2 regions of the Pseudomonas sp. SMSB3 genome follow, and region 1 is predicted to be linked to the other one. Evidence: riboswitches for the same ligand, from Rfam matches in the RefSeq annotation. Region 1 holds a riboswitch; the other holds the start of a gene.
What was found. Region 1 has a riboswitch for thiamine pyrophosphate ahead of ACLEJW_RS12140 (TenA family protein). Riboswitches for the same ligand answer to the same signal wherever they lie in the genome.
Positions count from the first base shown of each region.

Region 2: another riboswitch for thiamine pyrophosphate. It lies ahead of thiC (phosphomethylpyrimidine synthase ThiC); the one in region 1 lies ahead of ACLEJW_RS12140 (TenA family protein).

Region 1 covers NZ_JBKGGV010000006.1:75,353-90,353, reverse strand. Annotated here, with positions in the region: gene ACLEJW_RS12185 (aldo/keto reductase) at 1-155, opposite strand, end outside; gene ACLEJW_RS12180 (Dyp-type peroxidase) at 248-1,129, opposite strand; gene ACLEJW_RS12175 (sterol desaturase family protein) at 1,198-1,665, opposite strand; gene ACLEJW_RS12170 (MgtC/SapB family protein) at 2,047-2,760, shown strand; gene ACLEJW_RS12165 (sensor domain-containing diguanylate cyclase) at 2,770-4,335, opposite strand; gene ACLEJW_RS12160 (DUF4142 domain-containing protein) at 4,495-4,995, shown strand; gene ACLEJW_RS12155 (hypothetical protein) at 5,020-5,283, shown strand; gene ACLEJW_RS12150 (DUF6021 family protein) at 5,329-5,499, opposite strand; gene tenA (thiaminase II) at 5,591-6,268, opposite strand; gene ACLEJW_RS12140 (TenA family protein) at 6,272-6,919, opposite strand; TPP riboswitch at 7,000-7,114, opposite strand; gene ACLEJW_RS12135 (putative bifunctional diguanylate cyclase/phosphodiesterase) at 7,285-9,612, shown strand; gene ACLEJW_RS12130 (SMP-30/gluconolactonase/LRE family protein) at 9,602-10,711, opposite strand; partial or broken gene ACLEJW_RS12125 (SDR family NAD(P)-dependent oxidoreductase) at 10,718-11,326, opposite strand; gene ACLEJW_RS12120 (LysR substrate-binding domain-containing protein) at 11,462-12,415, shown strand; gene asnB (asparagine synthase (glutamine-hydrolyzing)) at 12,422-14,257, opposite strand; gene ACLEJW_RS12110 (amidase family protein) at 14,268-15,001, opposite strand, start outside.
Region 2 covers NZ_JBKGGV010000010.1:17,888-32,888, forward strand. Annotated here, with positions in the region: gene msbA (lipid A export permease/ATP-binding protein MsbA) at 1-170, shown strand, start outside; gene hldE (bifunctional D-glycero-beta-D-manno-heptose-7-phosphate kinase/D-glycero-beta-D-manno-heptose 1-phosphate adenylyltransferase HldE) at 300-1,721, shown strand; gene ACLEJW_RS16775 (metal ABC transporter ATPase) at 1,758-2,726, opposite strand; gene ACLEJW_RS16780 (aldo/keto reductase) at 2,776-3,588, opposite strand; gene ACLEJW_RS16785 (NAD(P)/FAD-dependent oxidoreductase) at 3,585-4,760, opposite strand; gene ACLEJW_RS16790 (DMT family transporter) at 4,807-5,139, opposite strand; gene ACLEJW_RS16795 (LysR family transcriptional regulator) at 5,225-6,115, shown strand; gene waaA (lipid IV(A) 3-deoxy-D-manno-octulosonic acid transferase) at 6,127-7,398, shown strand; gene ACLEJW_RS16805 (TolC family outer membrane protein) at 7,438-8,871, opposite strand; TPP riboswitch at 9,034-9,140, shown strand; gene thiC (phosphomethylpyrimidine synthase ThiC) at 9,295-11,175, shown strand; gene cytX (putative hydroxymethylpyrimidine transporter CytX) at 11,281-12,564, shown strand; gene ACLEJW_RS16820 (RsiV family protein) at 12,533-13,279, opposite strand; gene ACLEJW_RS16825 (NUDIX domain-containing protein) at 13,465-14,082, shown strand; gene ACLEJW_RS16830 (DUF1249 domain-containing protein) at 14,073-14,525, shown strand; gene cpdA (3',5'-cyclic-AMP phosphodiesterase) at 14,539-15,001, shown strand, end outside.

The sequences.
Region 1 (15,001 bases):
CCGATCACCGGCAATGCCTCGCCGGTTGACGGTATCTTGCGGGTGAGCAGCCCACCGTCGGCCACCGACGTGGAAGGCGCGGCATACAACCAAGGGCTGGCACTGGCAAGCCCCAGCACCGCACCTACACGTAGGACATCGCGTCGGTTGTACATGGCAAAGCTCCCGTCATCGATCGGAAACTTTCAAGGCTAGCTGCTGGTGTCGCTGGACGCCGGTGATTCTGTATCTGGATATTTTTTTGAAGTCAGCCTGCGAGCAATGCACTGAGATCCAGTCTTGTCCCTTCCATCGGTGGGCACCAGTAGTAACCGCCACTCAGCGGTCGGCTGAAGCGGTACAACGCGTCGGTGATCCCGTCCTCAAGGCCACTCATGCGTCGCAGTTGGGCCTCGAAGGCATCGAGGCTATGACCCAGGGCGACGAATGCCAGGCCCATGCCCCGGTGATCGGACCAGGACACCGAACGACGCACCATGAAGGCCTCAGGCGCGTAGCTTTCCTGGGCCGTGCGTTTGACATGGGCGGACTCTGGGGCGTCGTCCAACTCCTCGTTGTCGCTCATGCGCCGGCCGATGATGTGGTCCTGATCGGCCTGGGGCAACGATTTGAAATGCTGCAGGTCATGCTTCCACAGCTGGAAGGCGGCGAAGCTCGAGCCTGCAAGACCCGGCTGCGTGCCACGGTAGATGGCTGCCTCGATGGCTTGCTCGTCTCTCGGGTTCTCCGTGCCGTCCTCGTAGCCGGTCAAGTCATACCCGCCGCGGTGCAGAAAGCCATCGACGCTGTCCGCCAGGCGCAGTGCGGGCGCCAGCAACTGCTCCAGGTCCTGCGCGATCAAAACCAGATCGCCACGCTCATCACCGCGCAACCACAGCCACAGGGCATGCTGAGTGCTCGGATTTTCCACGGCGGCGTCAAGCTGCGGGAAGGCGCGCAGCCCTGCGATGCTCCGCCCCAGCGCCTTGACCAGCGGCGCACCGATGCCCAGGATCAAGCGCTGGCCGTCCACCTGCGGCAGCAAGGCGTCGAGTACGGCGGGCAGCGCTTCGGGCGTCTGCAGGGCGAAAAACAGGTGACGTGCGTGCACCGGCACCGGGGTAGCAACCAGACCTTGCTGGAACGGCATGACAGGGGAATCCTCGGGAAAAGCGCGAATGCTACTGCGCCGTGCTGCATGCCGCAATGCAGTTGCGCTCAAGGCCTGCTTTGACGCTGGCGCAGCTGGCGCTTGAGCTCCTGCAGCGGTGGGGCGTAGAAGAAGCCGAAAGAGACGCTGCCCGTGCGTCCTTTGACGGCATGGTGCAGGCGGTGGGCACGGTGCAGACGTTTCAGGTATCGGTTGATCGGCCGCAACGTGCGCGGCCAATGCCGGTGAAACAGGCCGTCATGGGCCACGACATACAGCAATCCATAGCCGGCCACTCCGCCACCCACCCATTGCAGCGGCGCATGCCCGGCCTTGCCGAGGGCGATCAGCGTCGCGGCGATCACGCCGAGCGCCAGCAGATAAACGTCATTGGTTTCCAGCATGCCCAGCTGCGGCTCATGGTGTGAGCGGTGCAGCCACCAGCCCCAGCCATGCATGATGTACTTGTGGGCCAGCGTACCGACACCTTCCATGGCCACCAAGGTGCCAAGCAGCACGGCGAGATTGAACAGCATGTGAGGTCCGCGGCGAAAAAGAATGGCGCAAGGGTAACGATTAGCCGGGTTTTTTTCCACGCAGCCTTGACCGGCTGTAGGACGATTCCTGATGAACGTACTGTCATGATTTTGCCCTTGACCCCTTGAACTCGGCGGCGTAAGTTCCGCGACGCAATTTTGCATCCCCGAACAGGAGCCCCGCTTTTGGACAGTAGTCCCAGTCGCTTGCGACAGGTCCACTCGGCGAGCTAGTTCGGCACCTTTCGCCGCTGCCTTGCCATTGGCCAGGTGGTGGAGCCCTCAGCCCTCAACGGCTGCCTCCCCCCTTTTCCATCCGTGGTCCTGCGCATTACCTGCTTGGTCAATGATGCGGGCATGTGCCCGTGGAAGAGGTTTGCTATGGATTGGAAAGTCTTTCTGCTGCGCGTTGCGGTCGCCTTGCTGCTGGGCGCCATGATCGGTGCCGAGCGTCAGCTGCGCCAACGCCTTACGGGGCTGCGCACCAACGCCCTGGTCAGTACCGGTGCCTGTCTGTTCGTGCTGATGACCCAGGCGGTGCCTGGCATGGCGCCGACCGATGCCTCGCGCGTGGCCGCTTACGTGGTTTCCGGTATCGGGTTTCTCGGCGGTGGCGTGATCATGCGCGACGGTTTCAATGTCCGCGGCCTGAACACTGCAGCAACCTTGTGGTGCACGGCCGCCGTGGGCGTACTGTGCAGCCTGGGGCTGCTGCTCGAGGCAGCGCTGGGTAGCCTGGTGGTGCTATGCGCTAACATTTTGTTGCGCGAGATCGCCCAACGCATCGATCGCCAGGAGATGCTGCCGGCCAGTGAGGTCGAACAGCACTACGAGGTGCGCGTGGTTTGCCGCGCCGAGGATGAAATCCAGGTGCGCAGCCTCATGCTGCACAGCCTGTGTGATCCGCAGTTGCGCCTGCAATCGCTGCACAGCGAGGACTTGAGCGACCCTGCACGGCTGGAAGTGCGCGCAGAAGTGCTTGGCGATCCGCAGGCACCGACGCAGCTCGAACGCCTGGTCAGCCGCGTGAGCCTGGAAAAAGGCGTCAGCTCGGTTCGTTGGCAGCTCCGCCCACAGACCCTCTCGGCTGATTGATGCTCGGTTTCATTGTGTGTCTGCACTGAACGGCACTGCCACTGTATAACCGTCACGCCCGCGGCGCTTGGCTTCGTACAGCGCCGCATCGGCGGCGGCCATCAAGCGCTCGGCAGAGCACTCGCCCTGCGCAGGCTCGGCAACGGCAATGCCGGCACTGGCCGACACCCAGCCCACAGGGCTGCCGGCATGCACGATGGCCTGTCGACGTAGCGCCTGCATGATCTCGTCGACGACCAGCTCCGCGCCGGGCACATCCGTGGCTGGCAACAACAGCGTGAACTCCTCGCCGCCATAGCGCACGGCCAGGTCCGCCGGGCGTTTCAGGGCCGTTTGCAGCACCTCGGCAAAGCGCTTGAGGCATTGATCGCCTGCCGGATGGCCATAGCGGTCGTTGTAGCGCTTGAAGTAGTCCAGGTCCAGCATCACCAGGGCGACCGGATAGCCCTGGCGTCGCGCCCGTTTCAGCTCGGCTTCGAACACAGCATCAAGGCGTCGCCGGTTGCCCAGGCCCGTCAGGCTGTCGGTCAAGGCCAAGGATTTCAGGGTCTGGTGTGCCTGATGCAAGGCACGCTCGATGGCGATGCGCTCGCGCAACTGGCGCAGCACGATCCAGCCGAATGCCGCCAGACCTGCCAGCAGCAATAGCAGTACCGCCACAGATTTCAATACATCACGCCGCCACGGCGCGATGATCGATTCGCGTGACAACCCCGCCTCCACCACCAGTGGATAACTGGACAAGGCCCGATACGCATACAGCCGCGCGGTGCCGTCCACTACCGCTATGGTCTCGACCAGTCCCTCATCGGCGTAAGGCAGATGATTGCGAAACACCTCGCTGTCGGCGAGGCTGCGCCCTACGACCTGGTCCACGAACGGGCGCCGCACCAGGATGGTGCCGTCGCGCTTGGCCAGCACCAGCGCGCCGAGCTCATCGATCTTGAAATCACCGTAGTAGCGCACGAACCAGTCGACCTTGATGGTGCCGAGCAACACGCCGGCGAAGCTGCCATCGGGGTTATCCAGGCGGCGCGAGATCGGGATGATCAGGTCGCCCGTGGCACGGCTACGCACGACTGCACCGATGTGCACGCGGCGATCGGTGTGGGTGCGGTGGTAGATGAAATACTCGCGATCGGCGTTATTGGCGTTGGCCGGCGTGGCCGACCGGTCGGTCACGATCCAGCGTCCGTCCGGGCCATAGACGAACAACCCATGCAGTTGCGGCATGATCGCCATTTGCTGCGACAACAGCGCATGCAGCCGTTGCCGATCGATGCGGGCAAAGCCATCGCCCTCCAGCCGCTCGGCCAGCGCCGCAGTGATGGCGTCGACCTGGCGAATGGCATCCTCGGCATGCTGGCTGGTGGCTCTGGCGAGGTTGGTGACCATGTTCTGTGCATTGCTGAACGCCTGCCGGTAATCGCGCCAGGTGCGCCAGCCCTCGACGACCACGAACGTCAGCATGACCACGGCCATGAACGACAGCACCAGGCGGAACAGAGCCGCAGCACGCCCTTCGCCGCCTGGCGTCAGTTGCCCCTCCTCATCCGGTTTTTTCGCCGTGTTCATCAAATTCCTGCCTTCAAGCCCATGCCTGGTCTGACCCTGAACCGCCGCGCAGGTGCCTTCTGCATCGAACGAGGGCAAGAAAAACGAAACCTTTGCTGCGCGACAGGGCTCAACAGTCTGCGACACTGAGGTCGCGCCAACGGTTAGAAGGAGTCAGGCATGAGCAATCTGTTCATTAAACGCGCTGGGTTGTCGCTGGTACTGGGCATGGCGTCGCTGCACGCAATGGCCGCCACCTCCGATGATTTCGTCGAAGCCGCCACCGAAGCAGGCATCGCCGAAGTGGTCACCGGCAAGCTGGCACAGGAAAAAAGCCAGAATGCCGAGATCAAGGGCTTCGCTGACATGATGGTCACCGATCATACCAAGGCCAACCAAGAGTTGGCTGACATCGCCCGTAAGCTGGACATCAGCGTGCCAGATGAAGCAGCGCTGACCGACAAAGTAAAAAAGGTCATCCTGGAATGGCGTGACGAGTCGTTCGACAAGTCGTACGTGAACAACCAGGTCGATGCCCACGAAAAGGCCGTCGAGTTGTACAAGAAAGAAGCCGCCTCCTCGGATAAAGCCGAGCTGAAAGCCTTCGCTGCGAAAACGCTGCCGACCCTGGAAGCCCACCTGCAAAAAGCCAAGGCCCTGCAGACTACCCACGGTAAATAACTGACTGACGAATTGAGGCCACAGATGAGTAACGATGCACTGCGAAGCGAAATCCTGACCCGTTTGCTACACGCCCATCCCCATGGGCTCGGCAAGGAGCTGCTGGACAACTATCGCGGAGAGAAAGCCGTGGCCGGCATGCTCAAGACGTTGCAAGAGGGCGGCCTCATCCAGGATGGCGCCGTGGCGGTCGATGATGCGCACGAGATCAGCGTGCATTATCCGATCAAACTGTCCTCGGCAGGTGTCGAGGCAGCCAAGCAAGTCGAGGGGCAAGTCGAGGGCTGATGCCCCCTCACCCATCGCCGGACAGCCGGCGATGGGTGAGCCCGTTCATTTATCCGTGTTGCCCTTCTCCACATCCCTGGGCGGTTTCGCTGGACCTTGCGGGTCTACCTGTGGGTCGTCGAGATCAGGCGAGTCAGGATCGAAGCCCAGCTCATCTGCGTCCTCGGCGTGCTCCGAGGAATGTGGCCCCTTAGGTTGCTGCTCGGTGTTGTTCATGCGTCGCTCTCCGATGAATGTCTATTAGAGAACCCACCCGGGCAGCGAAGTTTGATCTGATTGCAGCAAGCCTGCTGCCAACACCTGTCTTTCAGCGTGGCGCGTGTCCGATGCCTGCGCCGTCCAATCCCATCTGCCAAAAGTCCGCTTCGAGCCGTGAGGCCTGGCCAAAAATATGCGCCAGATCGGCGAAGCGCTGCTCGGTCATGCTGCGCGCCGCCAATTCATCCAAGTGCCGCCGCGCAGCAGCGGCGACGCCCTGATAAGCATCACCGGCGTACTCGCCAATCCATTCTCGATACGGGTGGTCGTTCAGATTGCCAATGCGCTGCGCCAGGCTACGGCCGATCTCGGCATAGCCGATCACGCACGGAGCCAGCGCCGCATGCAGCTCCAACAGATCGCCTGCTGCGCCGCAGTCGAGCACGTAACGGGTGTAGGCCACGGTAGCCTGGTGCTCCGGCGCCGCCTCGATATCGGCTTGCGACAGTCCCCAGCGGGCACAGAGGCGCAGGTGCAGTTCGGTTTCATCGAGAATGGCCGCCAAGCCCGCCTGCGCGGCGCGGATATCGGCGGGCAGGCGACTTTTGTAGGCAGCCAGTGCCCACGCCCGAGCGAATTGAATCAGAAACAGGTAGTCCTGGATCAGGTAGGTGCGAAATGCAGCCTCAGGCAATGTGCCCTCGCCCATCTGACGGACGAAGTCATGATCCACATAGATGCTCCATTGCTCATGGCTAGCCGTTTTGAGGCGCTCGAAAATATCCACGGCTTAACCCTCCTCGGCGTACACGGCATCGAAGAACGCCAGCTCCAGCGCCACGCTGCGGCGATAGAAATCGCTGGCGAGCGCCGCGTGTTGCGGGCCGACGCGATCGAGCTCGGCCTGCAGAAACGCTACGAAATCGCAGAATGCCGGGTTGTCATGCAGGGTGATCCATTCAGCGTGCACGAAGTTGTCGGGCAACGGCTTGGGCGCAGCGCTCGCCCAGTCCAGGTACAAGCCTTCGGCGACATTCAGCACCGCCAGGGCTGCGGCGTAGGATCGCGTCGCCGCCGCTTCCTGCATGATCGCCTTGAACCCCGCGGTAGGCGGCGTGTCGGCAGGCGTGGCGCGCTGCTCAGGGCTTACGCCCAATGCTTCGAATGCGCGCAGGAAGTAGGTGTTTTCCTCGCTGCTGATCATGCCGGCGAAACGGCCCAGGCACAGGCGTGCGGCAAAGGTGTCGGCGCTGGCGATGGCCGCGCCCAGCAGGGTCAGGAAGCTGTCGAGAAAACGGTGATCCTGCACCAGGTAACGAACCATGACCGGGTCGGCCAGGCTACCGGCACACAACTCGGTGACGAAGCGGTGGCTCACCGCAGCGGTCCAGGCTGATTGGTTTTGGCGTTTGAGCGTTTCACTGAAGCGTTCGGTCATGCAGCTGTCCCCTTTTTGGGCAAGACAGCGAGGCCAGTGCGGCTGGGCAGTGGATGGCCTCGCAGTGAGGCCGGCAGGAAGGCAGGTCAATATCCCATCCCTTCGCCGGCATTATCCGGATCAGGTTCGAAGGGTCACCGCGCTGCGCAGGCCAGCGGTATCTCAGCCCGTTGCCGGGCTCCCCTTGGTAGGGCTCAGGTATACAGCGCTGAGGGGCAATTGTCACCAGTACCGATGAATACGCCGACTGCGAGATATGAGGTGGTGGGCTCAACGGCCTGGCTAACGGCGTTTTGCCACCAGTCATCACGCTGTCACCTCCCTGTCGTATTTTCAGGCACCTCCCAGGGTCAGGAATACCTGCTGTGATCCGCCGCTCCCTCTCATCGACAGGCCTCTTGCGTCTACTCATCATGATGCTCTGCGCCGCCACCTTGACCTTTCTCTGGGGCTTGCAGCTCACCCAGAGCGCGGCTGCCCGCGACGGGGCGCTGAAGGCCAAGGCCGCCGAGCAACTCAACCTTGCGAGCATCGTCGCGCAGAGCCTGCGCCAGCTGATCGACCACGCGCAGCAGCGTGCGAGCGCCCTGCACCGCGCTTGGCAACTGCCCTCGCCTGAGCGACCCCGGGTTGCCCAGCTGTTGCTCAATGACCCCTTATTCAGCGCCGCGAGTCTCTATGATCGCCAAGGGCGCCCGCTTGCGGCGAATCCAGCCAGTCGCCGAGGGTCATTGCCGAGTGAGTGGCTCAAACAGCTGCAACTGCACGTTGCTGATCATGGCTTCAAGCCTCTGCTGGCAAACGTCGTGCCGCACTCGGTGGCAACGCCCACAGCCGCAGCGGGGTTGGTGTTCCTGCTGCCTTTGCCTGACGCCGCCGGGCGTGAGATCGGGGCTGTTTTGTGCGTGCAACTGAACACCGAAGACCTGGCGGCCTGGGTGCAATCCGTGGATCTGGGCGGCAGCGGCATGCTGCGGGTGCTGCAGAAGGATGGTGAAGAACGTCTGCGCCTTACTGCGGATGGCGCGGCGGCGCCCGAGCAGGCAATGACGCCGAGCCTGGGCCAAGGCGCCACGCCTACCGCGCAGGCGACGCAATACCTTGCTGGCGCGCCCTACCAGAGTCTTTTCCGGCAGGTACCAGACCGTGGTTTCAGTGTGGTGGTGAGCCAGCGCCAGGACGAGATCCTCGGCCCCTCGTCCACGGTCTACACGCGGCAGTTCTGGCTGAACCTGAGCATGACCCTGATGATCCTCGCCAGCCTCGCCTGGACCCTGCGGCTGCTGCGCAAACGTCAGGAGGCCTTCACCGCCCTGGAACAGGCGCAGCAGGTCAATCAGCAACTGATCGGACGCCTGGAAGATGAGCACCGACGCAGCAGCCAGGCCGCCGCCACTGACCACCTCAGCGGGCTGCACAATCGTCGCCAGTTCGTCGAGGTCGCCGGCCAGGCCCTGACCCAGCAGCGCGGCAAGCGCCGCTTGCTGGCAATGTTGTTCATCGACATGGACCGCTTCAAATCGATCAACGACTCGCTCGGGCACAAGGTCGGCGACCTGCTGCTGCAAGCAGTGGCCGGGCGCATTCAGCGCCTGCTCGAACCCGGCGACGAGGCCTCGCGCTTTGGCGGAGATGAGTTTGTCGTGCTGCTGGCCGGCGAGCGCAGCGAAGAACAGATCGATACCTGGGTGCGCACGCTGGTGCAGAAACTCTCGGCCACTTATGCCCTGGATGGCCAGGAGGTCAATACCAGCCCAAGCGTCGGGGTGAGCATCTGTCCACGCGATGGCCAGGACATCGACAGCCTGATCCGCTGCGCCGATGCCGCGATGTACTCGGCCAAGCAAGCTGGGCGTGCCCAGTACCGTTTCTTCGATCAGTCGCTGAACCTTCCGGATATCCAGGCCTTCACCCTCGAGCAAGCCTTCGGCACGGCGCTGACCGAACGCCAGTTCGAGCTGCACTACCAGCCGCAGATTCGCCTGGATACCCAGCGTGTCCTAGGGTACGAGGCGCTGGTGCGCTGGCAGCATCCGGAGTTCGGCTTGCTCTACCCTGATCGCTTCATCGGCCTGGCCGAGCGCAGCGGCTTCATCATCGAGCTGGGCTGGGAGGTCTTGCGCCTGGCTTGCGAGGAGCTGGCCCGCTGGCAACAGCAAGGCCGCGCGGCGCGTCTGGCGGTCAATGTTTCAGCCCTGCAGTTGCGTCAGACGGATTTCAGCACCCGGCTGTTGGCCGAGCTGCAAGTGCGCGGCATCGATGCCCGGCGATTGGAACTGGAGATCACCGAAACCACCATTCTCGATCCCGAGGGTACGGCGCTGGATCACCTGCATCGTCTGCGTGACGCGGGGCTGGGCATCAGCCTGGACGACTTCGGCCGCGGCTACGCAGGCTTTGCGCATTTGCAGTCGCTGCCGCTGAGCAAACTGAAAATCGACCGCTCGCTGATCGCGCCACTGTCCAACAGCTACGACGACAGCCCGATCGTCTCCTCGACCATCATCCTGGCCAAGCGCCTGGGCCTGGAAGTGGTCGCCGAAGGTGTCGAAACCCGCGAGCAGGTGGTATGCCTGAAGCTCGCAGGATGCGACATCGCCCAGGGCTACCACTTCAGCCGGCCATTGTCGCCGGCGCAACTGCGCGAGTACCCGCCGTTTCACGGCGTCGAGCAGCAGGCGCTCACTCTTTGAAGTTGAAGCGGGCGATGCCACCGACTTCCGGTCGAATCGCGTAAAGATCGCCAGCATCCGGGTAGTGGCGCAGCTGCTCGGGCGACATGCCAACGCGCGCGGTGGTGATGTACAAGGTGCCCAGGCCGTCGCCGCCGAAGCAGCAGCTGGTTGGGCGCGGTACCGGCATCACCACCTGGTCGGTCAGGTGGCCATTGCAGTCGTAGTGCAGCACGCAGCTGCCATTGAACTGACAGACCCACAGCCCGCCTTCGCGATCGAGCGCGATGCCGTCTGGCCGGCCCAGTTCGGCTGGGGTCTCGGCAAACAGGCTGATCTGCTCCAGGCGACCATCTGCCGGGTATTCGGCGCGGTAGATGCGCCGCTCGACCGAGTCGACGAAGAACAAGCTGCGCCCATCGGCCGACCAGGCCAAACCGTTGGGCAAGGCCAGGCCGTCATGAATCACGTCGTCATTGAGCTCGGCATCGAAGCGGAACAGCGCCCCGGTCTTGCCGCTGGGCGCCTCGTCCATCAGGCCGGTGACGAAGCGTCCTTGCGGATCGCACGCGCCGTCATTGAAGCGGTAGCTCGAGCGCGGGTGCACCGGTACCGAATACTGGCGAATGCGTCCGGTGTCGAGATCGAGCAGCACGGCGCTGGCGTCTTCGGTGAAGATCAGGTTGCCGCGATCGGTCAGGGCCAGTGCGCCAATGCGCGCTGCCGACTCATACAGCCGTTCGACCTGGCCATCGGGCAGTAGGCGCAGAATGCGCCCGCCGGTGATGTCGACGAAGTACAGCGAGCGGCTGCGGGCATCCCACACCGGGCTCTCGCCGAGATCGGCGCGGGTGTCGGCCACCTTGACCGGCACGTAGTGACACTCCTTGATGCGACTCCAACGCGCAGCGACCTCGGCCAGACTCGCCGCCTCGACCCGCGCCAGATCGCGTGGATAACTGACGCCGCTGTTCTCGCAGAAGCGCGTAGCGGTGAACTGACCGTTACTGGCGCGCAGGATATACCCAGTGTCGTGGCACAGGGCGCTGGCCAGGTAGAGCACCCCGGGGGTCACCCACTCGGGCTTGAGCTCATCGGGTGCCTGGTCGATACCCCACATGCGCGTCTTGGCCACCGGAGAAATCGCGTTGACCAGGATGCCGTGCTCCAGGCCCTCCATGCTCAAGGCATTCATGATGCCGACCTGAGCCATTTTGCCGGCGGCGTAGGCGACCAGCCCCGGCTGCGCATAGCGCTGATACATGGCGCGGTCGGACGTGGTCAGCACGATGCGCGGCGCCGTTGAGTGTTTCAGGTATTTCCAGGCATGCTTGGCCAGCCACACCGGGGCGTGCACGCTGATACCCAGCGCGCGCTCGAGAAAGGCGTGCTCTTGGCTCTCGATGCCCTGGTAGTCCACCCAGCCGGCGTTGTGGATGAGGATGTCCACGGCACCGAAGTGGGCGATCGCCAGCTCCACCAGTGCCTGACATTGCGCCTCGTGATCGAGCTGACCGACATGCCCGATCACTTCATAGCCTTTGCTCTGCAAGGCCTTGAGCGCGGTGTCGATGGCCTCGGGGTTCTGCCCCTGGCCTGAGCGGTCGGTACCCAGGTCGCTGATGACCACACGGGCGCCGCGGGCGGCCAGTGCGGCGGCGTAATCCAGGCCTAGGCCTTGAGCGGCGCCGGTGACGATGGCGACTTTACCGGTGAACGGGTCTGTAATTGGCATTGTAGAGCCCTTGCGATTCTCCTTTTTACGATAACAATAAAAAAATCAATGACTTAATATTAAAAGCATGCAAATTTGATATCTCCGAGATATCACCGCCACCAGCTCCCGTTCGACTCGATGAAGGAACATGCAATGATCGAGACACGTTTGCTCAGGCAGTTCATCGCCGTCGCCGAGGAGCTGCACTTTCATAAAGCCGCGCTGCGCCTGCACATGGCGCAACCGCCGTTGAGCCAGGCGATCAGCCGCCTGGAAGAAAAGCTCGGCTTCAGCCTGTTCCTGCGCAACAAACGCGCGGTCAAGCTCACCGCTGCCGGCATGGCCTTCCTGGAAACCGCCTACCGCACGCTCAAGGAGCTCGAACAGGGCATCGAGTACGCGCGCAATGTCTCCGAAGGGGTTTGCGGCAAACTGACCATCACGGCGATTTCCATCGCCTACTACGAGTCGTTGCTCACCACCTTGAAGAAGTTTCGCGAGGTCTATCCCAATGTGCGCCTGACCATCCGCGAAATGCCTTCGGCCTCCCAGGCCAAGGCGTTACTGGCCGGCGAGGCTGACATCGGTTTCATGCGCAAGCTGCCGATGTCGCCCGACGCCATCGAATCGCGGCTGTTGCTCAGCGAGCAGATCCTCATGGCCTTGCCGGCCAACCACCACCGCGCGCAGCAGCAACTGGTGGACTTGCGCGACTTTGCCGAAGAAGACTTCGTGTTCACCCCGCAAGCATTGGGCAGCGGCTACCACAGCCAACTGATCGCCTTGTGCGAGTCGGCCGGTTTCTACCCACGAATCGTGCAGGAGGCGTCGCAGATCCATACGCTTATCGGGCTGGTGGCCTGTGGTTTCGGCGTGGCGTTGGTCCCCGAGTCGATCGCCTACTCCACCCTGCGCGACCGCGTGCAGTTCCGGCCGATCCGCCCCATCAAGGGTCAGCCGACCCCGACCATGGGCCTGTACATGAACTGGAATGCCCAGAACGCCTCACCGGCCCTGGGCAGTTTCATCGCCATGCTCGACCACGGCACGCCGCGGCGCTTCGCCGATACCATCCACAACCCGATCAGCCTGGATGGCATCGCCTAGGTGGCACTAGAGGCTCAAGCGGTAGTCGCGTAACCAGGCATCGAGCGCGAGCGCTGTCTCCAGATTGTTGCGCCGCAGTTGCGAATTGAAATACCCCGAAGGTTGCCGCAACTCTGCGGCCAGGCGCCCGTGATCGATGATCTGGAACACCCGGTTGCTGGTATCGCTGAGCAGCAGCCCTGCCCGCTCGCGCAAAAAAAGCTCGTAAGCCTGGTTGGCCGACGTTGGGTACGGACTCTTGCGCCGTTGCAGCACGGCCTGCGGGAGCAGGTCGGTGCAAGCTTGCTTGAGCAGCCACTTCTCCTCACCGTCCTTGCCCTTGATCGCCCACGGCACGTTGTAGACGTATTCGACCAGGTCATGGTCGGTGAACGGTACTCGCACCTCGAGACTGGCCGCCATGCTCAGGCGGTCCTTGCGCTCGAGCAGAATCGGCAACCAGTGCGCCAGGTGCAGGTGGCACAGCTCACGCATGCGCCGTTCGTGCGGGCTGTCGCCTGGCAAGTGCTCGACCTGGGACACGGCTTGCTGGTAGCAGCTTTGCTGGTAGCTGGCGAAATCGCACAGGCGGTTGAAGTCGGGGTTGATCAATTCCGGCTGCAGCAGCTGCATGCGCGACAACCAGGGAAATTGCTGCGCGGCGATGGCCTGGGGATCGCGGAACCAGGCGTAGCCGCCAAACACTTCATCGGCGGCCTCCCCGGAGATGGCCACCGTCGAATGCGCACGGATGGCCTTGAACAGCAGATAGAGCGAGGTGTCGACGTCGCCGAAGGTCGCCGCCGAATCGTTGGCACGGTACACCGCGCGCCGCGCTGCCTCATCGATCAACTCGGCATTGTCGATGAGGATGGTCTGGTGCCGGCTGCCGATATGCTCGGCGGCGGCCAGGGCATAAGGCTGATCGCGTTCGGGTCGAAACGCATCGCTTTGAAACTGCTCGGCCTGACCGACGAAATCCACGGAAAATGAATTAACCCGGCCGCCCTGTTGCGCCTGCAGACGCTGCTGGGCCATGGCCGTGAGAATGGTCGAATCGAGCCCACCGGACAGCAGCGAGCACACCGGCACATCGGCGTGCAGCTGCTCGCCGAGAGCCTTGGCGAGTAGCTCGCGGGTCTGCGCCACGGTGCCTGGCGCAGCGTCGCGGTGCTCGCGCCGCTGCAACTGCCAGTAACGGTCGAGCTTCGCCAGCCCATTGGGGCGCCAGGACAGGCGATGGCCTGGCGCTAGCTCGTCGATGCCGCGCAGAGCGGTGCGCGAGGTGCCGCGCGAGAGGCTCAAGGCATCCACCAGGCCGACTTCATCGAGCTGCGCGGTGAAATCCGGGTGCGCCAGGATCGCCTTGATCTCCGAGCCGAACAACAGCCCCTGTCCGAGCCTTGCGTAATACAGCGGCTTGACCCCAAGGCGGTCGCGCACCAGCAGAAAATGCCCATCGCGGCTATCGAATACGGCGAAGGCGAACATGCCGGTGAGGTGGTCCGCGCACTGCTCGCCCCACTCCAGGTACGCATGCAGCACCACTTCGGTGTCGCTGCGGGTCTGGAATTGGTGGCCGCAGGCGCGCAGGCGTTCACGCAGCTCAGGGTGATTGTAGACCTCGCCGGTATAGACCAGCGTGACCTCTGCGCCTCCCGGGCGGCGATAGGTCATCGGCTGCACACCGCCTGCCAGGTCGAGAATGGCCAGGCGCCGATGGCCCAGCAGGGCATGCCGATGCAGCCAGCTACCGCTGGCATCCGGCCCACGCAAGGCCAGCGTCTGACTCATGCCGGCCAGCACACCGGGGTGTTGGGTCAAGTCGCGGGTGTAGTCCACCCAACCTGTGATTCCACACATGCTGCGCTCCTTACACCTGAAGCCGACGGGTCGGTAGCAAGCCGATAAGGCCCTGCAGCCGCGTGGCGATGTCCAGCAACTGCCACTCGCTGTCACGGCGCCCCATGATCTGCAGCGCCAACGGCGCCTTGCCATCGCTGGACAGGCAAATCGGCACGGTGATCGCCGGCAGACCGCTGAAGCTGGCCAACGGGGTGAAACTGATCTTCTGCGCGTAGTCGGCGTCGGCCGGCGACGGAATGGTCGAATCGCCCGGCTGCGGATTGCGCCGGTCAAAGGGCCGGTTGGGGTCCATGGGGAACACCACGAAATCCAGCCCTGCGCTGTCGAACCAGGCGTCAATCCCTGCACGCAGTTGGTCCATGCGCTGCTGGATACGCCGGTACTCAGCATCGCTGACGCCCTCGCCCACCTGCAGCGCGCTTAGCGTCGACCAGTGCAGTTCGCAGTCGAAACGGCGCATCCAGGCCGCCGAGGCCAGCCAGGCATCGCGTGCGCACAGCTGCCAGGCATCGCCACGACACGCCCACAGCTGCGCCATGCCAACCGCCTGTGCCGGCATGCCGAGCTCTGCCAGCGCAGTGCGTGCCTGGCCAAGCATGTCGAGCATCGCCGGACTGGTCAGGGCCGGGTCCAGCGCCTGCTCGAGGAGCGCCACGCGGTAGTGCGGCTTGCGCACTCGCTGTTGGCCGAGCAAGGGATCGAGCCCCAGCAGCGGCCACAGCCACTCGAGGTCATCGGCAC
Region 2 (15,001 bases), on a different contig from region 1:
TGATCGCTCATCGGCTGTCAACCATCGAGAAGGCCGATCAGATCCTGGTCATGGACCAGGGGCGTCTTGTCGAGCGCGGCACGCACAGCGAGTTGCTTGCGGCTAATGGCCATTATGCGCGCCTGCACGCAATGGGCCTGGATGAGCCGGCCAACGCCGACATCACCTGACTGACTTCGCTCGGGGCCGCGCAGGCCCCGATTGTCAGCGGGTTTTTTCAAGGTGTATCTGGCTTTAAAGCCGCTGCCTGCCCTGTGTTAATATCCCGTCCCTGTTCATTATTTCCATATGGGTTGCCCATGAAGTTGTCCCTGCCGCGATTCGATCAAGCCCCGGTACTGGTGGTCGGCGATGTCATGCTCGACCGCTACTGGCATGGCGGTACTTCGCGTATCTCGCCAGAAGCGCCAGTGCCGGTGGTCAAGGTCGATCAGATCGAAGATCGCCCAGGCGGTGCGGCCAACGTTGCCTTGAACATCGCAGCCCTTGGCGCCCCCGCTTCGCTGGTCGGCGTCACCGGTCAGGACGAGGCCGCCGACAGCCTCGCCAACAGCTTGCAGGCCGCGGGCGTGCGCTCGGTGTTCCAGCGCATTGCGCACCAGCCGACCATCGTCAAGCTGCGAGTCATGAGCCGGCACCAGCAACTGTTGCGCATCGATTTCGAGGAGCCGTTCGCCACCGACGCCCTGTCTCTGGGCGCGGAAGTCGACACGCTGCTCGAAGGCATCAAGGTGCTGGTGCTGTCCGACTACGGCAAGGGCGCGCTGAAAGACCACCAGAGCCTGATCCAGGCCGCTCGGGCCAAGGGCATCCCGGTGCTGGCCGATCCCAAGGGCAAGGATTTTTCCGTCTACCGCGGCGCCAGCCTGATCACGCCGAATCTCAGCGAGTTCGAAACCATCGTCGGTCGTTGCGCCGATGAGGCCGAGCTGGTCGCCAAGGGTCTGCAGTTGCTGCAAGACCTGGACCTGGGCGCGCTGCTGGTCACCCGTGGCGAGCATGGCATGACCCTGCTGCGCAGCGGCCACCCGCCGCTGCACCTGCCGGCTCGGGCCCGCGAAGTGTTCGATGTCACCGGTGCCGGCGACACCGTGATCTCTACCTTGGCTGCGGCCATCGCCGCAGGCGAAGACCTGCCGCACGCGGTAGCCTTGGCCAACCTGGCTGCAGGCATCGTGGTGGGCAAGCTGGGTACTGCGGCCATCAGTGCCCCGGAGCTGCGCCGCGCCATCCAGCGCGAAGAAGGCTCCGAGCGCGGTGTATTGGGCCTGGAGCAACTGCTGCTGGCCATCGACGATGCCCGGGCGCACAAAGAGAAGATCGTCTTCACCAACGGCTGCTTCGATATCCTGCACGCCGGGCATGTCACCTATCTGGAGCAAGCCCGGGCACAGGGCGATCGCCTGATCGTCGCGGTCAATGACGACGCTTCGGTCAGCCGTCTCAAGGGGCCAGGCCGGCCGATCAACAGTGTTGACCGACGCATGGCGGTGCTGGCGGGATTGGGTGCAGTGGATTGGGTGATCAGCTTCTCAGAAGGCACGCCGGAAAACCTGCTGAGCCAGGTCAAGCCCGACGTCTTGGTCAAGGGCGGCGACTACGGCATCGACCAGGTGGTGGGCGCCGATATCGTCAAAGCCAACGGTGGCACGGTAAAGGTGCTGGGGCTGGTGGAAAACAGCTCTACCACCGCGATCGTCGAAAAAATCCGCAAGCATTGAGGCTACACGGGAGGGGCTGCATTGCAGCCCCTTCATTCATTTGTGCAGGGATGTTCGGGCACGCTGCAGCAATGCCCGGGCCTTGTCGCCAATACGCTTGAGGTGCGACGCGCGTTTAGCCCGGCTTTCGATCAGGCCCTGCTGCCTGAGCCAATCCTTCCAGCGAATGCGCTCGTCTCTGACCACCCAGCCATCCTGTTGCGCGAAGCTTTCAGCCAGGTACAGGCCGCGCGTGCTGGCGGGCAGCAACTCGTCCTTTCTAAGCGTATACAGCTCAGCCAGCGGCCGGCCGTCCTGCAGCGGCATCAGGTACAAGTCTGGCCGCTTGCGGTTCAGACGTGCCACCAGCTGGTCGCCCTCGAGGCGCTCATCGACATGGAACAGGCTGAGTTTCTTGGCATCGCGCGGCACCTGCAAGCGCAGGTCATAGATCAACTGCAACGAAGCAGTGGGCAGGTGCACGTAGGCCCGCGGGCGCTCCAGCAAGGTGAGATTGGCAGCCTGCACGGGGCGCGCCGCGCCGGACTGCGGCGCCAGCTGGAAATGCGGCGTCTCGCGGTAATGCAGGGCGGCGCTGTAGGGCGCCGGCAGCCACGTGTCATTGAAGCGTCCACTCAGCCAGCCCTCCGGGGTTTCCAGCAGGCACTCTTCTGCAACCTCCTGCACGGCGGTGTGCAGCGGCAGGTTCAATTCGTGCGCCGGCACGTAACCGGAAATCAGTTTCAGCACCACATCGCCGCGGTCCTGCCGGCGTTGGCGCACCAGCACCCAATAGTCGCGGTTTTGCCAATGCAAGGTGAGGCGCACCGACACACCCAGGTTGGCCAGCTCGACCACGAAGCGCTGGGGGTCGGCCAGTTGAATCGCCTTGCGCCGCTGCTGGGTCTGAGCAAAGTTCAGCGGCATGCCGATGCTCTGGTAGGTCAGCCCGTCGGCGCTGGCCTCCACATGCAGGGGCAGGGTCTTGAAGTTGCTCGGGTTCTTGCGGATCAGCGTTCGCGCCACGAGGCTCCTCCTTGCTTCGGGTCAGTGCCTCGGCCGGTGGCCGGAGCACTCATTGCCGGCCCAGGATGCGGGCGACGACGCCCACGTTGTGGGCCAGGTGCAATGGGTTGATGGTGCCGACGATAGCACTGCTGACGCCCGGGTGGGCGAACAGCAGCTCGAAACTGGCCTGCACGGGATCGATGCCGGGTGCCAGGCAGATATGTCCACTGGCCAATGCCTTCTTCACCAGGATGGCCTTGCCGTGCTCGGCAGCGTAGTCGAGCACCGGGCGCTCTGCCTGTTCGTTGAGGTTGTAGGTGACCATGGCGCAATCGCCCTGCTGCAGCGCCAACAGCCCGCCAGCGGCCGTCTTGCCAGAGAACCCGAAGCCGAGAATCTTGCCCTCGCGCTTGAGCTCGGCCAGGGTCTGATAGACCTCCTGCTGCTCGAGGATGGCCAGGTCGTTGCCATCGGAGTGCACCAGCACCAGTTCGATGCGGTCGGTTTCCAGGCGCTGCAGGCTGCGCTCCACCGAAAGTCGGGTATGGGCGGCGCTGAAGTCGAAATGCGATTGCCCGACGTCGAACTCCTCGCCCACCTTGCTGACGATCACCCATTCATCGCGCTGGCCGCGCAGCAGCGGCCCGAGGCGCTCCTCACTGCGGCCATAGGCCGGTGCGGTGTCGATCAGGTTGATCCCCAGTTCGCGGGCCTGGGCCAGCAGCAGGCGAGCCTCGTCATCGTCGGGGATGGTGAAGCCGTTGGGGTATTTGACGCCCTGGTCGCGGCCCAGCTTGACCGTGCCCAGGCCGAGGGGCGACACCTTCAGACCGGTGCTGCCCAGCGGGCGCCGTAGGCCATGCAAGGTTGGCAGGGTCATGGCAGCAGTTGCTCCCAGGCTGGCACGCCCACGCTTGGCCGGGGCAGGCCGCTCAGGTCCGGCTTGGCCGCGGGGTGGATACCGTCGCGTTCGAGGCTGGCCAGAACCCGGTCGCTGAAATCCGGTGCCAGCGCCAGCTTGGTCGGCCAGCCCACCAGCAACCGCTGCTGCTCGGCCAGAAACGCGTTGTCCGGGCGCACCAGGCCAGATTGTGCCGGCTCGGCGCGATCGACGCGCAGGGTGGCCCAGCGCACCTGGCTCTGATCGATCCAAGGCAGCAGGCTGGCGACTTCCTTCTGGGCCGCCGCGATCTGCGCTGCAGGCTCGCGGGCAACGCCGTCGGCCTCGGCCAGATCGCCACCGAGGTACCACACCCATTGGCCGTCGGCGGCCGGGTGAGTGGTAACGGTCACCCGTGGCTTCGGTCCACCGCCCAGGCAATGGGCATACAGCGGTTTGAGGTTGGGACCCTTGGCCAGAACCATGTGCAGCGAGCGGGTCTGCATGGCGGGTTGCTCCAGGCCCAGCGCCTGCAGCAGATCGCGCGTGCCTGCCCCGGCGCTGAGCACGATGCGTTGCGCGCGGATCTCGCGGCCATCGACACGCAGACCGACCAGCGCGTCGCCCTCGCGCAGCGGCTCGACGCGCTCGCCTGCCAGCAGGCTGTCGCCGGCGAGTTGCGCCAGGTTGGCCAACAGGCTGGGCACGTCGATGACCAGTTCGGCCAGGCGATAGACCTTGCCCTTGAAGCCCTGGGCTTGCAACGCCGGTGGCAACTGCTCGCCCTTGACCTGGTCGACCCGACCGCGCACGGCTTTGCTGGCGAAGAAGCTGGTCAGGTTGCCGGCCAGTGTACCGGGCGACCACAGGTAGTGGGCGTCGGACAACAGGCGGGTGTGGGTCAGGTCCAGCTCGCCGCTGCCGGCGATGGCTTCGCGCCAGCGCCGGGGCATGTCGGCGATGGCCTCCGAAGCCCCGGTCAGAGCGCCGTGCAAGGCATATTTGGTACCGCCGTGGATGATGCCCTGGGACTTGACGGTCTGCTCGCCGCCAAGGGTCGAGCGCTCTACCAGCACCGTGGAATAGCCCAGCCGGCGCAGCCGTGCATTGAGCCACAGGCCTGCGACCCCGGCGCCGACGATCAGCACGTCAGTGGTAATGGCAGATGGCATGGCGGTACCTCGAAATGTCAGTCAGGCGGCAAGTATACAGACTGCCTCAGTGCCCAGCAGTTTTGGAGAACAGCTGAATCACCACCACGCCACCCACGATCATGGCCATGCCGAGCATGGCCGGCATGTCCAGTTTCTGCCCATAGAGCACCAGCGCCGCCACGCTGATCAACACGATGCCAAGGCCTGACCAGATGGCGTAGGCGATGCCCACCGGAATGCTGCGTACCACCAGGGTCAGCATCCAGAAGGCGATGGCATAGCCGACCACCATCAGCAGCAAGGGGAGTGGTGTGCTCAGGCCCTTGACCGCTTTCATGGAAGCCGTGGCGATGACTTCGGCGCAGATGGCAATGGCGAGATAGGTGTACGCATTCATGACGGATTCCTCGGTTATTGGCCGGCATTCTAGTAAGTTCCTGATTGCGGTAAAGTCATTACCTATCAGAACTGGAGATAGGTTGATGGCCGAGCAATGGAACTTGGAGCAGCTGCGGATCTTCCTGCGCGTGGCCGAATTGCGCTCGTTTTCGGCCGTGGCCCGCGAGCAGCGCAAGGCGCAGTCGGCGATCAGCCAGGCAGTCGCGCTGCTGGAGGCGGACCTCGGCGTGACGCTGTTCGAGCGCAGCAGTGGCCGGCAGCCGAAGTTGACTGCAAACGGCGCAGCGTTGCTTGAAGATGCGCGCGAGCTGTTGCGCCAGTGCGAGCGTCTCGATGGCCGTGCGCTGGCGTTGATGCGCGGCCAGGAGGCGCTGCTCAGGGTGGCCCAGGACGAAGCCATGCCCTATCAGCCGGTCATCGACAGCCTCGACGAGCTGGCTAGCCGCTATCCCTCCCTGGAAGTGCAACTGGCCAGCGGCGCGCAAGGGGATGTCGCACGTAAGCTGGCCGAGCGCCGCGCCGACCTGGGGTTGTTCTTTCATCATGAGCGCATGCCTGCCGCGCTGGAGCGGCGGGCCTTGGGCAGTGTAGAAATGGTTACGGTGTGCGCCGTCGACCACCCGCTCGCTGGCGAGCGCCGGGTCACTCGGCAACAGCTGGCCCGGCATCGTCAGCTTCTGATCACCCCGCAGCAGAGCGGCTACCCCGGCGGCGAGGCGATCAGCCCGCAGGTCTGGCGCGCCGACAGCTTCTACGCCATGGCCGAGTTGCTGATGCGCGGCCTGGGCTGGGCCTGGCTGCCCAGGCATGTGGTGCAGTACCCGACCTACCAGGCCCACATGGTCGAGCTGGACAGCGAGTGGCGGCCACCGGCGCTGGTGGTGGAACTGGCCTGGCGACGCGACGAGCCGCTCGGCCCTGCCGCGCAATGGTTGGCCGAGCGCTTTGCAGTGCATTTGCGTGCGATCGGGTAAACTTCGCCGCCATGAACAGAACGCTCTATACCTTGTTGTTCCACTTGGGCCTGCCGCTGCTGGCGCTGCGCCTGTACCTGCGTGCACGCAAGGCACCGGCCTATGGCCAGCGCATCGCCGAGCGCTTCGCCTGGCAGATGCCGCCGATGCGTCCGGGTGGCATCTGGGTGCACGCGGTATCGGTGGGTGAAAGTATCGCCGCCGCCCCCATGGTACGGGCACTGCTCAAGGCCTACCCGCATCTGCCCATCACCCTGACTTGCATGACGCCGACCGGCTCCGAGCGCATTCGCGCGCTGTTCGCCGACGAGCCACGGGTCCAGCACTGCTATCTGCCCTACGATCTGCCCTGGGCGGCCGGGCGCTTCCTCGACCACGTGCAGCCCAAGCTGGGCGTGATCATGGAAACCGAGCTGTGGCCCAACCACATCCACCAATGTGCCAAGCGCGGCATTCCTGTAGCGCTGGCCAATGCACGCCTGTCCGAGCGCTCGGCCCGTGGCTATGGGCGTTTCGCCGGGCTGACCCGGCCGATGCTCGCTGAGATGAGCCTGATTGCCGTGCAAACCGAAACCGAGGCCCAGCGTTTTCGCGACCTGGGCGCGCGACCCGAGTGCGTGCAGGTGACCGGCTCGATCAAGTTCGACCTGAACATCGCCGCCGACCTGCGGCCCCGTGCCCAGGCCCTGCGCGCAGCATGGGGCGCCGAGCAGCGTGCGCTGTGGATCGCTGCCAGCACCCATGAGGGTGAAGATGCATTGATTCTGCAGGCCCACCGGCAACTGCTGCAGGTGCATGCCGATGCGCTGCTGATCCTGGTGCCGCGCCATCCCGAACGATTCGACGCGGTGCACAGCCTCTGTGCCGGGCAATTTGCCACCATCCGGCGCTCGGCCAGTCAGCCGGTGACCGCGCAGACCCAGGTGTTGCTCGGCGATACCATGGGCGAGCTGCTGTTTCTGTATGCCCTTGCCGATGTCGCTTTCGTCGGCGGCAGCCTGGTCGCCACGGGCGGGCACAATCCGTTGGAGCCAGCCGCGCTGGCAATGCCGGTGATCATGGGGCCGCACGTGTTCAATTTCCTCGAGATCAGCGCCATGCTGCGAGCGGCAGGAGCGCTGCAGCAGGTCGACGACGCCGAGGGCTTGGCCGAGGCAGTGCGGCGCCTGATCGAGCTGCCGCAAGATGCCCAGCGCATGGGCGCGGCGGGCAGGGCGGTGATGCTGGCCAATCAGGGCGCGTTGCAGCGCCTGCTGGAGGGCTTGGCTCGGCTCATGCGCTGAATCCGAGAGTGCGCAGCCCCGCACCCCCTGCCGTTGGTTTCAGGGGCGGCGCTCGAAGTTCTTGGCAGCCGCCGCTGCCAGGTCCGGTGGCAGAAAATCCTTGTCCGGGTTGTAGTCGGCTTTCAGGTAGCGTTTGAGGTCCTGCAAGTCTTGCGGGCTGAGTGTGCCCGCAGCCTGCTTGAGGCTGAGATTGTCGAGGATGTAGTCGTAGCGGCTGTTGTTGTAGTCACGTACCGATGTGTACAACTGGCGCTGCGCATCCAGTACATCGACGATGTTGCGGGTGCCGACCTGGTAGCCGATCTCGGTAGCCTCCAGGGCGCTCTGGTTGGAAATGATCGACTGCTTGCGCGCCTGCACCTGCTCGACGTCGGTGTTGACCGCCCGATGCAGGTTGCGCGTGTTCTCCACCACCTGGCGGCGCAGGCTTTCGCGCTGCTGCTCGCTCTGGCTCAGGCGCTGATAGGCCTCGCGCACCTGCGAGCTGGTCAGCCCGCCACTGTAGATGGGGATGTTGAGCTGCAGGCCGACGCTGGTCTGTTCGACGTCACCGCTGTAGCGCACGCCCAATTGCGAGGGGTTGCTGAAGCCCAAGCTGTCGTTATCGCCCTTCTGATACTTGGCCACGGCGTCCAGGGTTGGCGCATGACCGGCCTTGCGTTGGCGCAGGGTTTCCTCGGCGGCGGCCACCGCGTAGTTGGTCGCCTGCAGATTGAGGTTCTGGCGCCCGGCGGTTTCTACCCAGGCCTTGGCGTCGTTGGGCATCGGCACCTGCACCGGCAGGCTGTGGACCACGCCTTGAATGGCCGTGTATTCGCGGTTGGTCAGGGTGACCAGGGCCTCGAAGGCGTCCTGCACCTGGCGATCGGCGATGATCCGGTTGGCCCGCGCGGTGTCGTAGCTGGCCTGGGATTGCAGCACATCGGTCTTGTCCGAGAGGCCAACGTCGAAGCGTTCGTTGGACTGATCGAGCTGACGCTTGAGCGCCGCTTCCTCGGCCTTGGTCGCCGCCAGGTTGTCCTGGGCGCGCAGCACGGCGAAGTAGCTTTGTGCCGTTTGCAGGATCAGATTCTGTTCGGTGGCCGACAGCTCGAGCGCGGCTTGTTCGTTGACTGCCTCGGCGGCTTGCAGCTGGAACCAGCGGTCGGCGCGGAAGATCGGCTGGGCCAGGGTCGCGCTCCAGGCGTTGCCGCTGCGGTTGGAGGTGATCGAAGGCTCGTCGAGCTTGGTCCGCGTGTGCATCATTTCGGCGCCTGCCGAAAGGTTTGGCAGCAGGCCGGCACGTGCCTGTGGCACGACCTCCCGGCGAGCGCCGTAGTCGGCACGCGCCGCTGCCAGGTCGGCGTTGTTGTCGACCGCTTCCTGGTAGACGCTGACCAGGTCGGTTCTGACCGTCATGGGCACGGCCGCTGCCCAAACCACTCCATTGGACGCACAAGACACGGCAATCGCCAGTGAGAGTTTGCGCAGCATAAGAGGCAATCCTTGTACGAAATTTTATTACTGAACTGTTGAGTATCGAGCGATGGGCCAGTGTAGTGCCATGCGCACTGGCCAACAATCGCCGCTTGCGCCTTTCATCACCCTTGCGCGTTACCCGCTTGGCTTTGCCAGGCACTCCAGTCTAGACTGCGCCTGTTCTTGTCGGGGTGCCTTGAAGCAAAGGCTGAGATCGCAGAGGTGCGGATCCCGTTGAACCTGATCAGGTTAGCGCCTGCGTAGGGAACAAGATTGCTCGCCTTCCCGGGGAGCCTCTTGTGCCAGGTCCGGGAATGTCGCAGCTGCATGCAGCGCGCGGCACCCGTGTATCCGGCACTGCATCCGCCAGGGTGCGTGCGCGCCGTTCAGGTTCAGCTCCGACATTCCACCGCCAGGAAGCTGTCTGGAGAGCCTGTAATGAGCCAACAAGAAAAACCGATCAACCTCAGCGAATCGGCGCAAGTCGATCAGCAGTCCGTGCAACCTCTGCCCCGTTCGCGCAAAGTCTATGTACAAGGCTCGCGCCCGGACATCCGCGTGCCCATGCGCGAAATCAGCCTGGACGACACCCCCACCGATTTCGGCGGCGAAAGCAATGCGCCGGTGCTGGTCTATGACACGTCCGGCCCCTACACAGATCCCACTGTCATCATCGATGTGCGCAAGGGCCTGCCCGATGTGCGTTCGTCGTGGATCGACGCGCGTGCTGACAGCGAACGCCTGCCGGGCTTGAGCTCGCACTTCGGCCAGCAGCGCCTGAACGATGCCGAACTGGCCAAGCTGCGCTTTGCCCATGTGCGCAACCCGCGTCGGGCCAAGGCCGGTGCCAACGTGTCGCAGATGCACTACGCACGCCAGGGCATCATCACCGCCGAGATGGAATACGTCGCCATCCGCGAGAACATGAAGCTGCAGGAAGCTCGCGCTGCCGGTCTGCTCGATCAGCAGCACGCTGGCCACAGCTTCGGCGCCAGCATCCCGAAACAGATCACCGCCGAATTCGTGCGCGAAGAAGTCGCCCGTGGCCGCGCCATTATCCCGGCCAACATCAATCACCCCGAGCTGGAGCCGATGATCATCGGCCGCAACTTTTTGGTGAAGATCAACGGCAACATCGGCAACAGCGCCCTGGGCTCCTCGATCGAGGAAGAAGTGGCCAAGCTGACGTGGGGCATCCGCTGGGGCTCGGACACGGTCATGGACCTGTCCACCGGCAAGCACATTCACGAAACCCGCGAGTGGATCATCCGCAACTCGCCCGTGCCGATCGGTACCGTGCCCATTTACCAGGCGCTGGAAAAGGTCAATGGCGTGGCCGAGGACCTGACCTGGGAGCTGTTCCGCGACACCCTGATCGAGCAGGCCGAGCAGGGCGTGGACTACTTCACCATCCATGTCGGGGTGCTGCTGCGCTACGTGCCGCTGACCGCCAAGCGGGTCACCGGCATCGTCAGCCGCGGCGGCTCGATCATGGCCAAGTGGTGCCTGGCGCATCACCAGGAGAACTTCCTGTACACGCATTTCGAAGAGATCTGCGAAATCATGAAGGCCTATGACGTGAGCTTCTCGCTCGGTGACGGCCTGCGCCCAGGGTCCATTGCCGACGCTAACGACGCGGCGCAGTTCGGCGAACTGGAAACCCTTGGCGAGCTGACCAAGATTGCCTGGAAGCACGATGTCCAGTGCATGATCGAAGGCCCTGGTCACGTGCCGATGCAACTGATCAAGGAGAACATGGACAAGCAGCTCGAATGCTGCGACGAGGCGCCGTTCTACACCCTCGGCCCACTGACCACCGACATCGCCCCAGGCTACGACCACATCACCTCGGGCATCGGCGCGGCGATGATCGGCTGGTTCGGCTGCGCCATGCTGTGCTACGTAACGCCCAAGGAACACCTGGGCCTGCCCAACAAGGACGACGTCAAGACCGGCATCATCACCTACAAGATCGCCGCCCATGCCGCGGACCTGGCAAAAGGCCATCCAGGGGCGCAGATTCGCGACAACGCCTTGTCCAAGGCGCGTTTCGAGTTTCGTTGGCAAGACCAGTTCAACCTGGGCCTGGACCCGGACACGGCGCGCGCTTTCCACGACGAGACGCTGCCCAAGGAGTCGGCCAAGGTCGCGCACTTCTGCTCGATGTGCGGGCCGAAGTTCTGCTCGATGAAAATCACCCAGGAAGTGCGCGAGTACGCCGCGAAGATCGACACCGTGGACGTGACGATCGAGCAGGGCATGCGCGATCAGGCCGAGCGCTTCCGTCAGGAAGGCAGCCAGCTTTACCACAAAGTGTAAGAACCCGGGGCCGTTCCTACGTCCTGTAGGAGCGGCCTTGCGTCGCGATTCGAGGACCAAGTCCTCGCCAAGAACACCTACAACATTGCCGGCGAGCGCCAATACATGACATCCCCCAGCCAATTCTCCCCCGACCACCCGGTCCCCACCCATCAGCGCATTTTCGGTGCCCGCGACCTGTTCTCGCTGTGGTTTTCCCTTGGTATCGGTTTGATGGTTCTGCAGGTCGGCGCCATGCTGGCGCCTGGCCTTGGCCTGGCCGGTGCACTACTGGCCATCACCCTTGGCACCGGCGTCGGCGTTCTGCTGCTCGGCGCTGCCGGTGTCATCGGCAGTGACACAGGCCTGTCGGCCATGGGCACCTTGAAACTGAGCCTCGGCCGCCACGGCGCACGCCTGCCGGCCTTGCTCAATCTGCTGCAACTGGTGGGTTGGGGCGCGTTCGAGATCATCGTCATGCGCGATGCCGCCAGCTTGCTGGGCGCACGGGCGTTCGGCGAAGACAGCGCCTGGAATAGCCCGATGCTCTGGACCCTGTGCTTTGGTGGCCTGGCCACCCTGCTGGCAGTCAGCGGCCCATTGGCGTTCGTGCGCAAGGTGCTGCGCGTCTGGGGTATCTGGCTACTGTTGGGCGCGTGCCTGTGGCTGACCTGGAACCTGTTGGCCAAGGCCGACCTGGCTGAACTCTGGAACCGCGCCGGGGATGGTTCGATGTCGCTGGCGGTGGGTTTCGACATCGCCATCGCCATGCCGCTGTCATGGTTGCCGCTGATCGCCGACTATTCGCGTTTCGCGCGTAACGGCAAGCATGTATTCGGTGCAACCGTGCTGGGCTACTTCCTCGGCAACACCTGGCTGATGAGCCTGGGCGTGGCATACACCTTGGCGTTTGCCGCCAGTGCTGAAGTCAATGCGCTGTTGCTCGCCCTCGCCGGCGCCGGGATGGGCATCCCGTTGTTGCTGATTCTGCTGGACGAATCGGAAAAGGCCTTTGCCGACATTCACTCGGCGGCGGTTTCCACCGGCGTGCTGCTGCCGTTGAAAGTCGAGCACCTGGCCCTGGCCATCGGTGTGCTGTGCACCCTGATCGCCTTGCTCGCGCCATTGGCCCAGTACGAAAACTTCCTGCTGTTGATCGGCTCGGTGTTCGCCCCGCTGTTCGGCGTGGTGCTGGTCGACCATTACGTGGTCCGCCGTCGCCGTCTGCCTGGGCAGATCGAGGCCTTGCACTGGCAGGCGCTGCTGGCCTGGGCAGTGGGGGTGGCAGCCTATCACCTGATCGCCGCCACCGCGCCGCAGGTCGGCGCCACCCTGCCGGCGCTATTGCTGGCAGGGGCATTGCACGGCTTGATGAGCCTTAGCCGCGGCCGGGAAACAGTTCGGGCTTGAGCACGCCATTGAGGCGCGGGTAGGGGATTTTCAGTTCGACGTGGCCCATGGAGTACGGGGCGATGGCGTAGACTTCGTACTTCACCACCACCGCGCCGTAAGTCAGGGCGATGTGCGGCGAGCGCTTGAACGGCCAGGTCTTGACGAACTCGGCGTCCTTGTCCATGCCCACGCTCATCAGCCAGGCGCGGTGGGATTCTTCGACGGTCTTCCAGAAGGTGTCTTCCTGACCGGGTACCAGCATGTCCTGCAGGGTCAGGACCTTGTCCAGCTTGCGCGAATAGTTGATGAAGGCCCGCCCCGGCATGCCGTGGGCGCCGCCGCTGTCTAGGTAGCTGGACAGCTCGATGATCACCAGCCCGTCATGCTGCTCGCGTACCTTGGCTTGCAGGTAGCTGCTGTTGCGTTTATCGGCATTGGCCAGGTATTGCTGCTCATACGCCTGCAGAGTGCGCGGGGCGGTGCCATGCTGATTATCTTCGGTGAGCTGCAAGAGGCGCTGCTCGACGATGGCATCGAGTTTGGGCTGGGCCGGGAAGTGCACGGTATCGATATTCACCAAGGGGCAATCGCTTGCACTGCAGCCAGGCTTGAGGTGTTCCCAGGCCTCGCGCTTGACCTCCAGCGGAGTTCGGTAATTGGGCGCGAACAGGCTCTGGCAGGCGCCCAGTGCGAGTGCCAGCAGCGCCACGGAAGTCAGTTTGACCAGTGTCATGATGATCCTTGCAGAACAGGGAAAAGTCGGCCTTTGACCGTCTGTACGGCCTTCAGTTCGCCACTAAGCTATCAGAGTGAAGACTTGCTGTCCCGAGTGTGCGAACGGTGGCCGGAAAGGGGTGAAACGCTCAGGCGTGCAGAGTAGGATGGCGCGAAGCGGTAAATGAGGTAATGAGGATTTCCATGTCAGATACGATCAACTCGGTGCCCAAGGCGGTCGAAATCGTCAAGCGGGACAACTGCTTCCAAGGCTTCTACAGGCTCGACAAGGTGCACCTGCGCCATGAATTGTTCGCCGGCGGCCTGGGTCGCCAGATCAGCCGCGAACTGTTCGTGCGCCACGATGCGGTCTGCGTGCTGCCCTACGATCCGCAGCGTGACGAAGTGGTGCTGATCGAGCAATTTCGCGTCGGCGCGCTGGACAAGATCGACAACCCGTGGCTGATCGAGATGGTCGCCGGGCTGATCGACAAGGACGAGCAACCCGAGGAAGTGGCTCACCGTGAAGCGCAGGAAGAAGCCGGGCTGACCTTCAGCGCCCTGTGGCCGATGACGCGCTACTTTCCCTCGCCCGGCGGCAGTGACGAATACGTGCACCTGTTCCTCGGACGCTGCAGCAGCGAAGGGGCCGGCGGCCTGCATGGCCTCGAGGAAGAGGGTGAAGACATCCGCGTGCGCGCATGGTCGTTCGAAGACGCCCTGCAGGCCGTGCGCGACGGGCGCATCTGCAACGCAGCGACCATCATTGGTTTGCAGTGGCTGGCGCTGAATCGGGATGAAGTGCGAGGTATGTGGAAGTGAACCTGCTGCGTGAGCGTTATCGGGTCGATCTTGCCGGGCTGCAGGCAGCCTGCGAGGCCAACTACGCCCGGCTCATGCGCCTGTTGCCCGATATGCGCAGCAACCAGAGTTCACGGCGCATCGGCATGACGCAGGGCGACCAGATGATCGGGGTGCTGGTGCTCGAGGTCTTGCTTGCGTGCCCCTACACCACCACGGTGCGGGTAAGCCAGGAACACAGCCTGCCCTGGTTGCCGGTGCCGCATCTGGACGTGCAGGTGTACCACGATGCGCGCATGGCCGAGGTGATCAGTGCCGAACACACCCGGCGCCTGCGCAGCATCTACCCCTACCCGAACGAAGCCATGCACCAGCCGGACGAAAAAGCCCAGCTCAACCTGTTTCTCGGTGAATGGCTGAGCCACTGCCTGGCCTGCGGTCACGAACTGGCCAGCGTACGCTGAAAGGAGACGGCCGTTGCCACACCTGGACCCCTCGCACCCCGTGCTTGCGGTGCAACTGACCGACCCCCACCTGTTCGCCGATCCTGGCGGCAGCATGCTCGGCCTCAATACCCGTGACAGCCTGCGCCACGTGGTGGCCCAGGTGCGGCGCGAGCAGCCGGATATCGACCTGCTGCTGTGCACCGGCGACCTGTCCCAGGACGGCAGTGGCGCTTCGTATGAAGCGTTCCGTGAACTGACTGCGCCGTTGGCCGTGCCGACCCGCTGGTTGCCCGGTAACCACGATGAGGCGCAGGCCATGGCGCAAGTGGCTCCGCAGCTGGTGCAGACGGTGACCGACATGGGCGCCTGGCGCATCATCATGCTCAACACGGCCGTGCCCGGTGCCACCCACGGCTTTTTGCAGGATGATCAGCTGGCCTTGCTCGATGGCGCCTTGGAAGCGGCGGGTACACGGCATTGCCTGGTGTGTCTCC